DNA from 2 places in the Roseateles sp. L2-2 genome. Region 2 is predicted to be linked to the other one. Evidence: riboswitches for the same ligand, from Rfam matches in the RefSeq annotation. Region 2 holds a riboswitch; the other holds the start of a gene.

Region 1 (7,725 bases), 1.3 Mb from region 2:
AAGATCGTGGACTCGCAGAACCAGGTGCTGTTCCAGGCGGAGCCGGAGAAGCTCACCGACGATCGTCGCGCGATCAGCGAGCGCAATGCGTTCATCACCGGCTCGCTGCTGCGCGAGGTGGCGATCCGCGGCACGGCCTACAAGGCGAGCGCGTCGCTCAAGCGCTACGACCTGTACGGCAAGACCGGCACGACCAACGACGCGGTGGACGCGTGGTTCGCGGGCTTCCAGCGGCGCGTGGCGACGGTGGTGTGGATCGGCTACGACCAGCCGCGCAGCCTGGGCGCGGGCGAGTCCGGCGGCGGCATCGCGCTGCCGGCGTGGATCGACTACATGCAGGTGGCGCTGAAGGACATCAAGCCCTCCGAGATCGAGCCGCCCAAGGACGGCGGCCTGTTGCAGGAGGAAGGTCCGTTCGGTCCCGACTGGGTCTTCAGCGAGTACGCGGGCGACGCGGGGCTGAAGACGATCGGACCGATGCCGCCGCCGTTACCGCCTGCGGACCCGGCATCGGGCGCGGCCTCCGGGCCCGCGACGGGCGCCTCGGGCGTGCCGCCATCCTGGTGGATGGGTGGCGAACGCAGCGGCGGCCAGTAAGAAGGACTTCCCATGACGAAGACGCTGGTGATCGTTGCGGCGCTGCTCACGGCGGCCGGGTCTGCCCGTGCGGCGGATGAAGCCATCGAGCCGGATCAACCCGGCATCGTCGAATCGAGCAGCACCGTCGGCAAGGGCCGCGCGATGCTGGAGACGGGTCTCGGCTACCAGCGCGACAAGAGCGACGGCGTACGCAGCCGGCTGTGGTCGACGCCGACGCTGCTGCGTTTCGGCTTCGCCGAGGACTGGGAATTCCGCGTCGAGACCGACGGCTACCAGCGCCTGCGGGCGTCGGACGGCGGCGGCACGGTGAAGGCCAGCGGCTGGGCCGACACGGCGCTCGGCGTGAAGTGGCACGTGCAGGACGGCGACGGCGAACGCAACAAGCCGGGCCTGGCCTGGCTGCTCAACGTGGACATGGACAGCGGCTCATCGGCCTTCCGGGGTCAGGGCTTGCGTCCGTCGCTGCGGCTGACGGCGGAATGGGACCTGCCGCGCGACTGGTCGGCGGGCGTGATCGGCGGCCTGTACCGCGACAGCCGCGACGACGGCAGACACTTTGTCGGCGGCATCCTCGGCGCGTCGCTGGGGTGGCCGATCGCGGAGTCCTGGAAGGGCTACGTCGAAGTCGCGGGCGACCAGCTCGCGTCCAACCGCAACGGCGGGCGGAGCATCTCCGCCGGCACCGGCGTGACCTGGCTGGTCGACCGTCGTCTGCAGCTGGATGCGTCCATCAACCGCGGTCTGACGAAACAGACGGCGGATTGGGTGCTGGGCGTCGGCGTGTCGGTCGGCTTCTGACATCTCCGACGTTCCCCAGGCGCCCCCACCCCGTCGTTTCCGGTCATTTCCGGCAACGCCGAGATGACGTACAAAGCCGGCTGTCCTGACTGCATCGCCTGACTCCCATGCGCCTCGCTCTCCGAATCGCCGCCCTGTCGCTGGCGATCAGCACCCTGCCCTCGGCCTGGGCCGATCCCGCCAGCGGCACCTTCACCGCCTCGCGCGCCTGCGAGGCCTTCCAGTCCTTCAGGAAGAGCACCAACCCGGACGGCGCGAAGCTGTCGCCCGGCACGGGCTACACGATCCTGGAATCGCACGACGCGGGCTGGACGCGCGTGCAGGTGCCCGGCGCCCGACCGCCGGAGCGCTGGGTGCCGAACGACTGCGGTGCGGCGGCGGGCGGCGGCGCCCCGGCGACCTCGAACCCGACGCGGGCTCGCGGGCCGGCGGTCGACAACGCCGCGGCGAACAGCGCGAACACCAGTCAAGGCATGTGCAAGACGCCGGACCAGTACGACAGCTTCGTGCTGGCGATGTCGTGGCAGCCCGGCTTCTGCGAATGGACGGCGGGCGGCAAGCGCGGCAAGCCCGAGTGCGAGGCGATGGAGGACGGCAAGCTCAAGGTGACCAACCTGACGCTGCACGGCCTGTGGCCCAACCGGCAGCAATGCGGGATCAGCTACGGCGACTGCAGCAACGCACCGATGACCCTCTCGAAGGAAACGATCTCGTACATCGGCCCGTGGATGCCGAACTTCCTGTACGAGAAGGACTTCGGCGAGCACGAGTGGCGCAAGCACGGCACCTGCCAGACGACGCTGAACCCGGATGCGTATTTCCGCCGCGCGGTCGACCTGGTGAAGCAGTTCAACGATGCGGAGGTCGGCAAGTACATCCGGCAGAACATCGGCGGCGCGATCTCGCGCAACACCTTCTACGAGAAGCTGAAGGCCGAGACCGGCAGCGACGCGTATCGCGACAGCGTCAAGCTGATGTGCTCGGGGCAGTACCTCACCGAGATCCAGGTGAAGCTGCCGCGCGACTACCAGGCCGGCGGCACGCTGAAGCAGCTGCTGGGCGATCAGCCGAGCGGCAGCGGCGGCGGCACCTGCCGCCGGGACGAGATCCGGATCGAGGCGAGCGGCCGCTGAGCCGATGCCCACCATCCTCACCCATGCCGTCATTCCCGTCGCCGCGTGATCGAGGTGTCGCCGCTCAGCCTGCGACGCGTGCTCAGCGGACGCGGGTGGGAGGTGCTGCAATCCGAGCTGGTGTGGGTGTGGCTGCCGGCGATGGTCGCGGCCATCGGCATCACGTTCGCTCTGGCCGCGTGGCGCGGCACGGTACGACACTGAGCAATGACGGCGGGGCCCGTCGGGTCAGCTCGGTGCATTCTCACTCCCTGTCCCGCTTGCGGGAGAGGGCGGGGGTGAGGGCCAGCGGACTCAGCAGTCAGCGCTTCTTGACGATCACGCTGCCCACGGAATAACCGGCCCCGAATGAGCAGATCACCCCCAGGTCGCCCTGCTTGAGGTTGGCGCGGTGCTCGTGGAACGCGATCACTGAGCCGGCCGAGGCCGTGTTCGCATACGTGTCCAGGATCAGCGGCGCGATCTCCGCGCCGGCTTCGCCGCCGACCAGCTTCTTGATCACCAGCTGGTTCATGCCCAGGTTGGCCTGATGCAGCCAGTAGCGGCTCACGTCCGTCGGCTGGATGTGCAACGACGCCAAGTGGTTTTCGATGTGCGCCGCGGCGATGGGCACCACTTCCTTGAAGACCTTGCGGCCCTCCTGGCGGAAGGTCTTGTCCCGGCCGTCCGGATCGCTGTCCTCGGCCTTGTTCATGAAGCCGAAGTTGTTCCGGATGTTGTTGGAGAACTGCGTCGCCAGCTTGGTGCCCAGGATCTCCCATTGCTCCGGCGCGGTCGCCAGATCGGCTCGCTCGACGACGATCGCCGTGCACACGTCGCCGAAGATGAAGTGGCAGTCCCGGTCTTTCCACTCCAGATGCGCGGACGTGATCTCCGGATTCACGATCAGCACGCACTTCGACGCGCCCGAGCGCACCGCGTTGTACGCCTGCTCCAGCGCGAAGGTCGCCGACGAGCACGCCACGTTCATGTCGAAGCCGTAGCCGCCCGCGCCCAGCCCCTGCTGGATCTCCACCGCCATCGCCGGATACGCGCGCTGCATGTTCGCCGCCGAGCAGAACACCGCGTCCACGTCCTCCGGTTTCTTGCCCGCCGCGGCCAGCGCCTTGCGCGCCGCGTCGACCGCGATCTCCGCCATCAGCGACAGCTGGTCGTCCGCGCGCTCCTCGAAGCGCGGGTACATGCGCGTCGGATCCAGCACGCCTTCCTTCTCGATGACGTAGCGCTGCTTGATGCCCGAGGCCTTCTCGATGAACTCCACATTCGAGTGCACCAGCGCCTGGCGCGTGCCGGCGGCGATCGCCTCGGCGTGCTCGGCGTTCTGCAGGTCCACGTAGCGGTTGAAGGACTCCACCAGCTCGGCGTTGGTGATGACGTGCGGGGGCTGGTAGAGACCGGTGCCGCTGATGACGACGGAATGCATGTGGCTTGTCTTCTGATGTCGCCCGTTGACGGGCCAAGGGGCTGAAGTTTAGCGAACTGCGCCCAAAAGCCCCCGAGCGATGCATGCTGCACCGCAGCGCGGCGGCGGCGCCCCGCAGTACGCGTAGAATGAGTCACCGGGCCCAAATTTTGGGACCCGGTTTTTTATTGGCCGGGTCCCAAGTCAAGCGCTCGCAGCCCAGGGCGTGCACTGCATCAACGCAGCCCGACTTTGCGACTTTGGACCATGGAAATCTTTGACTACGACAACATCCTGCTGCTGCCGCGCAAGTGCCGCGTGAACAGCCGCAGCGAGTGCGACACCTCCGTCGAGTTCGGCCCCCGCCGCTTCAAGCTGCCGGCGGTGCCCGCGAACATGAAGACGGTCGTCGACGAGTCCATCACCGAATGGCTGGCCGCCAACGGCTACTTCTACGTGATGCACCGCTTCGACCTCGATGCCGTCGCCTTCGCCCGCACCATGCGCGACAAGGGCCTGCTGGTCTCGATCAGCGCCGGCGTGAAGGAAGCGGACTACGCCATCATCGACCGCCTCGCCGCTGAAGGCGTCGGCGCCGACTACATCACCATCGACATCGCCCACGGCCACGCCGACGCCGTGCAGCGCATGATCGCCCACATCAAGCACAGGCTGCCCGACACCTTCGTCATCGCCGGCAACGTCGGCACGCCCGAGGGCGTCATCGATCTCGAGAACTGGGGCGCCGACGCGACCAAGGTCGGCATCGGTCCGGGCAAGGTCTGCATCACGCGGCTCAAGACCGGTTTCGGCACCGGCGGCTGGCAGCTCTCGGCCTTGAAGTGGTGCGCCCGTGTCGCGACCAAGCCCATCATTGCCGACGGCGGCATCCGCCATCACGGCGACATCGCCAAGAGCGTGCGCTTCGGTGCCTCGATGGTGATGATCGGCTCGCTCTTCGCGGGTCATGAGGAGTCGCCGGGCAACACCGTCGAGGTCGACGGCAAGCGCTACAAGGAGTACTACGGCTCCGCGTCCGACTTCAACAAGGGCGAGTACAAGCACGTCGAAGGCAAGCGCATCCTCGAGCCCGTGAAGGGCCACCTGGCCGACACGCTGCGCGAGATGGAGGAGGACCTGCAGAGTTCCATCTCCTACGCCGGCGGCCGTGCCCTCGGCGATCTGCGCAAGGTGAACTACGTGGTCCTGGGCGGCGAGAACGCCGGCGAACACCTGTTCATGTAAGGCGCAAGGCCCGCGCACATCGAGCCTCACTGGGGCCGGAATGATGCTGGAGGTTCGCGGACGCGAGGCCTCCAGCATCGTGGAGAGCCCGCGCCAGGCGACACGAAGTCCAGGGCCCTCCCGTTATGATCCCGCCCGTTGGTGCTAGCGCCCGGCTCCCTGCCGGCGCAGTTCAACGGGAATCAGGAGGGACTGCGGTCCCAACCTGAGCTGCCCCCGCAACGGTAAGCGGAAGGCGCGCTTCATCTGAACGATGAGAGCGCGCAGCTCGTGTCTGAACACCACTGGACGGTCGTCCGGGAAGGCAACACGGGTTCATTCTTCCGACAGCCCGGATACCGGCCAACAGGCGGATCGTCGCTGTGCTTCCAGGAGCACCGCGCGTCCATTCCGCATGCGGCCGCGGGGAAGCGGCCGTCTGCCGCTGCTTTCCGAAGTTCCGACATGCAAGCCTCTTCTCCTCGCGCCACGCTGCGCGCCGTCGCCCGTGCTTCCGCGACCGCGCTGGTCGCCCTGCCCGCCTTGTCCATCGCTCCGTCGATCGCCTTCGCGCAATCCTCGCTGGATCCCGTCATCGTCATCGGCACCCGAGAGCCGCAAGCCCTGAGCAAGAGCGTGGCCGACGTCGTCCTGATCGATGCCGACACGATCCGCGACAGCGGCGCCGGCAGCGTCGAGGACCTGCTGCGCCGCTACGCCGGCCTGCAGATCACGCGCAACGGCGGTCCCGGCCAGAGCGGCGGCTACCTCCTGCGCGGCGCCAACACGACCGGCACGGTGGTGATGATCGACGGCGTGCGCGTCGGCTCCGCGACGCTGGGACAGGCGGCCTTCGAGGCGATGAGCCTGTCCAACATCGATCGCATCGAAGTCCTGCGCGGACCGGCCTCCGGCCTGTACGGCGCTGACGCCGTCGGCGGTGTCATCCAGATCACGACGAAGAAGGGCCAGGGTCCGCTGAACCTCACGGCCAACGCGGCCGTCGGCGAATACGCCTCGCGCCTGGGCAGCGTGGGGGTGAGCGGCGCGCAAGCCGGCTTCGACTACGCGGCGAGCCTGAGCCGCGAGACCAGCGACGGCATCTCCTCCATCCGTCCCAACGACGTCAACGGCTACTACAACCCCGATCGCGACGGCTTCCGCCGCACGACGGGTTCTGCGCGACTGGGCTTCACGCCGGCGGAAGGTCATCGCATCGGCGTCACCGCCACCGAGAGCAAGCTCAACGCGCAATACGACAGCGCCAACTTCGGCGGCCCGCCGGACTTCCTGAGCGACCCCACGCCCGACTTCCGCAACCGCCTGACGACGCGCGTCGTCAGCGCCGATTACCGCGGCACGCTCTCGCCGATCTGGACCACCACGGTGCAGATCAGCCACGGTCTGGACGACTCGCGCAGCGGCGCGCCCGATCCCGCGCGCTTCACGACCAAGCGCGACCAGGCGACGTGGCAGAACGCGCTGCGCCTCTCGCCGGACCAGCAGGTGGTGCTGGCCTACGAGCATCTGAACGAGACGGCCGACGGCGTCACGACCAGCACGCTCAAGCGCAAGAACGACGCGTACATCGCGGGCTACTCGGGCCAGTTCGGTCCTGCCTCGCTGGAAGCGAGCCTGCGTCATGACGACAGCAACGCCTACGGCACGTCCACGACGGGCAGCATCGGCGCGAGCTACGCGCTGACCTCGACCTTGAAGGTCCGCGCCGTGGCCGGCAAGACCTTCCGCGCGCCGACCTTCAACGAGACCGACTATCCGTTCTACGGCACGGCGGTGAAGCCCGAGGACGGCCGCAGCGTGGAGCTGGGCGTGAACTGGCGCTCCGGCGCGAGCAGCGCCTCGGCGACGGTCTACCGCAACAAGGTCGACAACCTGATCGGCTACAACCCCGATCCGGACGGCACGCAATGCCCGCCGGGATACTTCGGCTGCTCGTACAACATCGCGAAGGCCAAGCTGCAAGGCGCGACGCTCAGCGGCGCGCATCGCTTCGGCAACCTGAGCCTGAGCGCCACGGTGGACTTCCTCGACGCGAAGGACGAGCAGACCGGCTCGCGCCTGCCGCGCCGCGCGGCGCATCAGGAAAGCATCTCGGCCGACTACGACACCGGCGTGTGGAGCGTCGGTACGTCGCTGACGGAAGTCGGCGCGCGGCCGGATGTGGGCGCGCAGCTCGGCGCGTACACCGTGGTGGACGTGCGCGCGACCTGGCGCTTCCTGCCGCAATGGCGCCTGGAGGCCAAGGTGCTCAACGCCGCGGATCGCGACGTGCAGCCGGTCTACACGTACCAGGGTCTGGGCCGTCAGGCGTGGGTCGGCGTGCGGTACGACATGAAGGGCTTCTGAGCCTTCCGATGCCGATCGAAGGCGCGCGGCGAAGCGGTCGCGCGGCCTTCGATCGGCGCCGCATCGAGTGGTAGCGATGCCACTGCGGCATCCTTCACAGCACTTCCCCCCGACGCGGGGGAAGCTTTCGCGCGGAAGCCACACGCGCCCCCTTTAGCATCCCGCCCCTTCAGCCAACAAAGACGAGCAGTCGGGGAGTGA
Region 2 (7,725 bases):
GGCGGTCGATGACGCGCGCGGAGACGCCGAGCACGACGACGTCCGGCTTGAGCGCGACCAGCGCCTCGATGCTGGTGTCGTCGAGCCCGCCCAGGCGCGGCAGCTTCTGCACGCTGACCGGGAAGTTGGAGAAGCGGTCGACGCCGACCACCTTGGCGCAGTCGCCGAGCTCGCAGATGGTCTCGGTGAGCGACGGCAGCAGGCTGACGATGCGGCGCGGGACGTCCGGCAGCGTGACGGTGTGACCACGGTCGTCCTTGAGCGCGATCGGCGCGGCGAGGGCGCTTGTCGCGAGCATTCCCAGCAGCGCGCCGCCCAGGGCCAGCTCCAGCGCGTGTCGCATCCAGCGTTGCATGGCATTCATCCGTTGTTCTCCTCGTCGTCCAGGTCTTCGACCGCGCGTGTCCACGGCTGTCCCGCCACCATCAAGGTGAGCTCGCCGCACTGGCGCGCGACCAGCTGGTTGAGCCATCCCAGTTCGTCCACATAGGCGCGCACCTCGCGCCCCATCGGCATCACGCCCCAACCGACCTCGTTGGAGACGAAGACCACCGGCGAGGCCAGCTGCGGCAGCAGGCGCTGCAGGTCGGCGCATTCGCCTCGCCAGTCTTCGAGACGCGGCGCGCCGTCCATCGGCATCAGCCAGTTGGTCAGCCACAGCGTCAGGCAGTCGACGACCACCAGCCGCTTCGGCGACGAGGTGGCACGCAAGGCGTCGCACAGACGCAGCGGCGCTTCGACGGTGTCGAAGCCCTCGGGCCGGTCGGCGCGGTGACGGGCGATGCGGTCGCGCATCTCGTCGTCATGGGCCTCGGCGGTCGCGACGACGGTGACGCGATGCCCCGGCGTGCGCGCCCAGCGCAGCGCGAGGCGCTCCGCATGCCGCGACTTGCCGCTGCGCTGGCCGCCGACGATCAGGTGATGAGCGGACATCGGGGATCTCCAGTGAAAGCCAGGCGTGAACGCCGGTGTGGCACAGGTGGCCGAGGTGGCCGCGGGGACCGGAGTGCCGACCTTACCGCCAGCACCTGCGGCTTCCGATTACAGCGTCGGCGAGTAGCGCAGGGTCACGAACCAGGTCCGGCCCGCCTGATTGAAGTTGTTCGCCGTCTGGTACGTGCGGTCAAAGGTGTTGTCCACGTTCAACTGCAGGCGCCAGTCCTTTGCGAACGCGTATTGCGCGTCGAGATTGAGCAGACCGTAGCCGCCCAGCCGGACCTTGTTGGCCGCATCGTCGAAGCGCTCGCCCGAGCCGACGACGTTCGCGCCCAGCGTCCAGGCGCTCAGCGTGGTCTCCGCGCGCAGCGTGCCGAAGCGTTTCGCGCGCCGTTGCAGCTGACGGCCGGTGGCGGCGTCGGTCGGGTCGAGGAAGTCCGCCGTGGCGCTCAGCCTGACCGGACCCAGGTCCGCGCCGCCCTTCAGGCTGGTGCCCTTGAGCATGGCGCGCGCGACGTTGGTGTAGCAGCCCTGGGTGGAACGGCAGGTGCCGGCGGCGCCGAAGGCGATCAGGTCGTTGACGCGATTGCGGAAGGTGGTGATCGCCACGTCCACGCTGCCCTGCGCCCAGGCCAGGCCGGCCTCGCGGTTGTGGCCGCGCTCGGGGCGGAGTTCAGGGAAGCCCTTGCCGATGTCGGGACCGTAGACGCTGCCGCGGTGGTACAGCGTGGGCGCACGGAAGGCATTGCCGGTGGACGCGGTCAGGCGGAAGCCGCCGCCGAGCTTGACGCCCGCCGCGAGGCTGCCGGTGTCGATGCCGCCGAAGTCGCTGTCGTCGTCATGGCGGCCATGAGCCTGCAGGCTGACAGGGCCGAAGCTGCCGAGGTAGCTCAGGCCGACCGCGTTCTGGCTGCGCGTGCCGCTGCCGCCCTGCAGGTCGACGTTGACGAGCCGGTCTTCGCGACGCTCCAGCACGCCGTTGACCTGGTGCTGGTCGTTGAACCTGTAGAAGCCCAGCAGCGAGGCGCTGCGGATGCGGGTCCTCGACAGGTAGGGCGAATTGGGCCGGGTCTCGTAGTTCTCTTCGGTCTGGCCGACGGAGAGCTGGGTCGAGAGGGCGTTCGTCCAGCTGGACTTGAGACTGAGCTTGGCGGCCAGCGATTCGGTGATGCCGCGGTCGTCGGAGTCCTTGCCGACGAAGGTGCCGGCGTCGTAGCCGACGTCGCTGCGGCTCTTCAAGCCGATGAGTTCGAGGCGCTGGCCCTCGGCGACGCGCGCGCCCAGGCGCAGGCTGCCGTTGTAGTTGCGCCAGCCGTCGTTGTCGGGGTTGTAGTTCTTGTTGGTGGTCAGGGCGTAGACGTTGAAGCCGGTGCCGCGGTCGACGGCCAGCGAGCCGGCGTAGTCGAAGTCCGCGTTGCCGCCGAGCAGGGAGACGTCCGCCTTGGTCTGGCCGAGGCTGCCGTGGCCGACGCCCAGGTCCAGTTGCGGACGACCGCTGCCCTGGCGCGTGAAGATCTGCACCACGCCGCCGATGGCGTCGGAGCCGTACAGCGCGCTGGCCGGGCCCTTGAGGACTTCGACGCGATCGATGAGCGACAGCGGGAGGTTCTCCCAACGCGCGCCGCCGGTGGACTGGCCGTCGATGCGCACGCCGTCGATCAGGACCACGGTGTGGCGGGTCTCGGCGCCGCGCACGAAGACCGAACTCGCGTTGCCCGGTCCGCCGTTGCTGACGATCTGCAGGCCGGCGACATTGCGCAGCAGCGCGGCGATGTTGCCGAAGCCCTGGCGCTCGATGGTGTCGCGGTTGATGACGGTGAGATCGGCCGCGACGTCGGACAGCTTCATCGGGCTGCGCGTGCCGGTGACGGTGACTTCGTCGAGCCGGTTGGCGGGGGCGGCCGATTGCGCGGACGCGGCGGGAGAGAGCGTGAGGAGCGTCGACAGGGCGAGCGCCATCGGGGTCGCTATCGGGGTGAAGGCGGGCAGCGAGCGGGCACCAGCGCGCGCGCGCGAAACGAACGGAAGCATGAGGGACGGACCAACGACGGAGTTCAGACGCCTGCTCACCCGCAGGGCCTCTGAGGAAACGGCGTCGCCGGCTCGTCGTCGGGTCGTCCGCGTGAGCACTCGGAGAGGACTCACGCAAGACACATCGCGATCGGCTGGAGACGCCACCTGTTGGCCGGTATCCGGGCTGGTGGCCGCTGCCTGTGTCCTTCCCAGCGCGCTCGCGCCAGTGGACATGGGGACAGACAGTGCCGGCTGCCGCCCGGTGTTCCTTCGTCAGGATCCCGGGCGCGCGTCCGGCGGCCACTTACCGTTGCGGGGACAGCTCAGGTTGGTTCGCGCATCGGGGATGCGACCGCTTCCTGATTCCCGTTTAACTGCACGGACGCAATGTCCGCGCGAGCACCAACGGCGCGCATTCTAGCGAGGTGCGGAGGTCGTGGCGTCGGCGCCCGTGGTGGGCCGTGGCTGCAAGGCACCGTCCGGGGACTTCGGCACCTTGGGCTTCTTCTTGGGCGGCTTCTTCGGATCCTTGGGCTTGGGCTTCTTCGGATCCGCAGGTTTCGCCGGCTTGGTCGCGCGCTGGCCTTGCAACCGCCCGTCGATGCCGACCGCCTTGGACGGCGCCTTCGCCGCCTGGCGGTCGCGCTCACGCTCGCGGGCCGCCAGGTCGCGGGCCTCGGCGGCCGCACGCTTGCGCGCGGCCTCGGTCTCCTTCGGATCGACCTTGTCCTTGGGCACCTCGGCGCTGCGGCCCTGGCCGTCGGGGCAGGGCGTCTCGCGCAAGTCGTGACCCTCCGGCCCGCAGCGGTAGTAGCCGAGCGTGCGCTCCTGGGGGCGCTCGTTCGGCTTCTCCTGCTGCGCGCGCTCCGGTGTCGGTGTCGACGCGGGTTTGGGCGGGTCCTGCCGCTCCTGCGCGTGCGCCGCGCTAAACGTGAGGACCAGAACAGCAGTCGTCAGGATCAGGGCGGCGCGCGCGGACATGTCAGTCTCCGGAGGAAGGGGGTGGGGCAGGAGGAATCGTGGGGGCAGGTGTTGCCGCAGTCGATGTGGCAGGCACGGCCGTCGCAGTCGCGACGGTCGGACCCGTGCCGGCAACCGGGGCGCCAGCCGTCGGCACGGCGCCATCGGCACCGGGCTTGGGCGGCAGGTTGGCCGGTCTCGGCGGCTTGGGCCGCGGCGGCTTGGCGTGCAGCAACGCCACGGCCTTGGACATGTCGCCGCCGGTCATCAGCTTGAAGGCTTCGAGCGACTTGCCGATGCTGTCCTCGACCGCCTGGCGCTCCGCCAGCGGCGGCTTGCGCAGCACGTAGCCGGCGACCTCGTCGCGGTGGCCCGGATGGCCGATGCCCAGCCGCAGCCGCCAGAAGTTGCCGCTGCCCAGCTGGGCCTGCATGTCCTTCAGCCCGTTGTGGCCGGCGTTGCCGCCGCCCTGCTTGAGCTTGAACTCGCCCGGGGCGATCTCCAGCTCGTCGTGGATGGCGAGGATCTCCTCCGGCGCGATCTTGAAGAAGCGCGCGAGCGCCGCCACCGACTTGCCGGAGAGGTTCATGTAGGTCATCGGCTGCAGCAGCCAGATGGGGCCCGGCGCGCCCGGCGCGTCGTTCACGCGGGCGACCAGACCGGAGTACTTGGTGTCCAGCTGCGGCGAGGCCTTCAGACCGCGCGCCAGCGCGTCGATCCACCAGAAACCCGCGTTGTGGCGGGTGTCCTCGTATTCAGAGCCGGGATTGCCCAGGCCGACAAAGAGACGAATCATGGGGCGCGATTATCAGTGTCGAGCGGAAAAGCAGAAGGCCCCGCAAGCGGGGCCTCCTTCGGGGGAGATGCCACCCGTTAGGGGGCATTCCAGACAACGAACGCGTGCCTCGTCAGGCGCGCGCCCGGAGACGAAGAAATTACTTCTTCTTCTTCTTCTTGTCGTCGGCGGCCGGAGCGGCAGCCACGACGATGACTTCTTCAGCCGCGGCCGGGACCGGGGTGGCGACCACCGGGTTCGGCTTGCCGTGCGTGACGATCTTGATGTGATCGGCCAGCTTCAGGTCGTTCACGTGGATCGAATGACCCATCGTCAGGTTGCTCAGGTCCACTTCGATGAACTCGGGCAGCTGTTGCGCCAGGCAGGTGATTTCCAGCTGGGTCAGCACGTGGTTCACGGTGCCCTTGTCGGTCTTGACGGCCGGCGACTCGGCTTCACCGACGAAGTGCAGCGGCACCTTCTTGGTGATCTTGGTCGTGGCGTCGACGCGCTGGAAGTCCACGTGCAGCACTTGCTGCTTGTACGGGTGCATCTGGAAGTCACGCAGCAGCACTTGCGTGGTCTTGCCGTCCACTTCCATGTCGAGGATGGAGCTGTGGAAAGCTTCCTTCTTCATGGCATGGAACAGCGCGTTGTGATCCAGCTCGATGACGGCCGGCTCGCCAGCACCGTAGACGATGCCCGGAACCTTGCCAGCGTGACGCAGGCGGCGGCTCGCTCCGGTCCCCTGCAGCTTGCGCTCAAAAGCGACGAATTTCATATCAATCTCCAAAATGGACGGAGCGCCAGGATTGACGCTCCGGGTGAAGGCCCCGCGACCAGGCGCCTTCGCGAAACAGCCGCTGACCTTGCGGGCAGCGGCCGGAACTCAGGATGCGATCAGAAGTTGTTGTTCTGTTCGCTGAAGAGGGAGGTCACCGACTCGCCGTCCGAAATGCGGCGGATGGTCTCGGCGAACAGGAAGGCGACCGACAGCTGGCGGATCTTGCCGCAGGCCTTGGCCGTTTCCGACAGGGGAATGGTGTTGGTGATGACGACCTCGTCCAGCATCGAACCGGCGATGCGCTCGATCGCCGGGCCCGACAGGATGGGGTGGGTGCAGTAGGCGAAGACGCTTCTGGCGCCGCGTTCCTTCAGCACTTCCGCCGCCTTCACCAGCGTGCCGGCCGTGTCGATCATGTCGTCCATGATCACGCAGTTGCGGCCGTCGATCTCGCCGATGACGTGCATGACTTCGGAGACGTTGGCCGACGGACGGCGCTTGTCGATGATCGCCAGGTCGCAGCCCAGCTGCTTGGCCAGCGCACGGGCGCGCACCACGCCGCCGACGTCGGGGCTGACCACCACCAGGTCGCTGTAGTTGCGGGCCTTCAGGTCCGACAGCAGCACCGGGGAGGCGTAGATGTTGTCGACCGGGATGTCGAAGAAGCCCTGGATCTGGTCCGCGTGCAGGTCCATCGTCAGGACGCGCTCGACGCCGACGGTCTCCAGCAGGTTGGCCACGACCTTGGCCGAGATCGGCACGCGCGTCGACCGCGGGCGGCGATCCTGGCGCGCATAACCGAAGTAGGGGATCACGGCGGTGATGCGGCGCGCGCTGGCGCGCTTCATCGCATCGACCATGATCAGCAGTTCCATCAGGTTCTCGTTCGTCGGCGCGCAGGTGGGCTGGACGATGAACACGTCGCGGGCGCGGACGTTCTGCTGGATCTCAACCGCGACCTCACCGTCGGAGAACCGACCGACCACGGCCTTGCCGAGCTCGAGGCCCAGATGCGTGGCGATTTCTTTGGAGAGGGTCGGGTTTGCGTTACCCGTGAAGAGGACGGTATTGAGCAGCACAGCGGGCCATCCTTAGACTTATGGCCCGGTGGCCAACCCAGCGGGTCCCGGATTGAAACTGAAAATTTGGCAGGGGAGGAAGGACTCGAACCCTCGCATGTCGGAATCAAAATCCGATGCCTTGACCAACTTGGCGACTCCCCTACACCGGACACTGTTCGTGGAACAGCACCCTACAACCTTCAATCTTCGGCCCAGCCCCGCAAAGGGTGAACCGACAGACTGCGACACATTTTTCCGACCCAACCTTCAGGGAGTTTTTCGAACTCACCTTCCGGTGTCGCCTTGAGATTGCTCTCAGGGCCGGAAACTGCATCTATCTTTTCCGCTGCTGTTTGCATTGCATTCAGCGAGGGTCGAACTATAGCAAAAACTGCACTGCCTGAACCCGTCATACGAGAATTTTCGTAGCGGGCCTGCAACCATTCAAGCGCTGTCGATACTTCGTGACTCACAGATTCCGCGGGAGGTTGCAGATCATTTCTGCCCCATCCTTCGTACAACTGCTGCACGGGTATTTCCAGCGTTTGGTGATCGCGGTCAATACTGCCTTCGCGTCCACCCCAGCTATTGACTTCGTTACTTGGAGATTCTGTTTCCAGAACCCCCTCGTTGCAAGATTTCTTGCGTCTGTCGTTCGCTGCAGGAAAGCCCGCTACTATAGCCACGCTTTCTGACCTTTGCAACAGCGGGCTGGAAAAAATTTCCTTGGTGCCGATGCTCGCCGCCGGTTTGACGACCGCAAGCCGCAGTTCCGGCACCTCGATCGGGGTCAGCACCTCGCCGATGCCTTCGACGAAGGCGTTGCGACCGCCGACGAAGAAGGGCACGTCCGCGCCCAGCTTCAGCGCGATCGGGAGCAGCCGCTCGCGCGACCAGTTCAAGCCCCACAGCCGGTTCAGCGCCAGCAGCGTGCTGGCCGCGTCCGACGAGCCCCCGCCCATGCCCGCGCCCGAAGGCAGCCGCTTCTCGATGTGGATGTCCGCACCGAAGGTGGTCCCGCTGGCCTGCCGCAGCGCACGCGCGGCGCGCAGGCACAGGTCGTCCTCGGGCAGCGCGTCGCCGCGGTCGTGACGGTGCAGGGCGCCGTCGTCGCGACGCTCGAAGTGCAGCGTGTCCGCCCAGTCGATCAGCACGAACAGCGATTGCAGCAGGTGATAGCCGTCGGGCCGCTTGCC

The links. Region 2 has a riboswitch for cobalamin ahead of ACQZ13_RS06890 (TonB-dependent receptor plug domain-containing protein). Riboswitches for the same ligand answer to the same signal wherever they lie in the genome.
Region 1: it holds a riboswitch for cobalamin, as region 2 does, so the genes downstream of both, ACQZ13_RS12385 (TonB-dependent receptor domain-containing protein) here and ACQZ13_RS06890 (TonB-dependent receptor plug domain-containing protein) in region 2, are expected to answer to the same signal.

The regions. Positions count from the first base shown of each region.
Region 1 covers NZ_CP192509.1:2,760,583-2,768,307, reverse strand. The annotation lists gene ACQZ13_RS12415 (penicillin-binding protein 1A) at 1-597, shown strand, start outside; gene ACQZ13_RS12410 (transporter) at 610-1,398, shown strand; gene ACQZ13_RS12405 (ribonuclease T2 family protein) at 1,506-2,531, shown strand; gene ACQZ13_RS12400 (hypothetical protein) at 2,586-2,735, shown strand; gene ACQZ13_RS12395 (beta-ketoacyl-ACP synthase III) at 2,833-3,954, opposite strand; gene ACQZ13_RS12390 (GMP reductase) at 4,201-5,178, shown strand; cobalamin riboswitch at 5,301-5,539, shown strand; gene ACQZ13_RS12385 (TonB-dependent receptor domain-containing protein) at 5,623-7,524, shown strand.
Region 2 covers NZ_CP192509.1:1,501,573-1,509,297, forward strand. The annotation lists gene ACQZ13_RS06880 (ABC transporter substrate-binding protein) at 1-355, opposite strand, end outside; gene cobU (bifunctional adenosylcobinamide kinase/adenosylcobinamide-phosphate guanylyltransferase) at 361-933, opposite strand; gene ACQZ13_RS06890 (TonB-dependent receptor plug domain-containing protein) at 1,042-2,895, opposite strand; cobalamin riboswitch at 3,103-3,371, opposite strand; gene ACQZ13_RS06895 (hypothetical protein) at 3,367-3,930, opposite strand; partial or broken gene pth (aminoacyl-tRNA hydrolase) at 4,079-4,705, opposite strand; gene ACQZ13_RS06905 (50S ribosomal protein L25/general stress protein Ctc) at 4,845-5,465, opposite strand; gene ACQZ13_RS06910 (ribose-phosphate pyrophosphokinase) at 5,585-6,547, opposite strand; tRNA gene ACQZ13_RS06915 (tRNA-Gln) at 6,615-6,691, opposite strand; gene ispE (4-(cytidine 5'-diphospho)-2-C-methyl-D-erythritol kinase) at 6,730-7,725, opposite strand, start outside.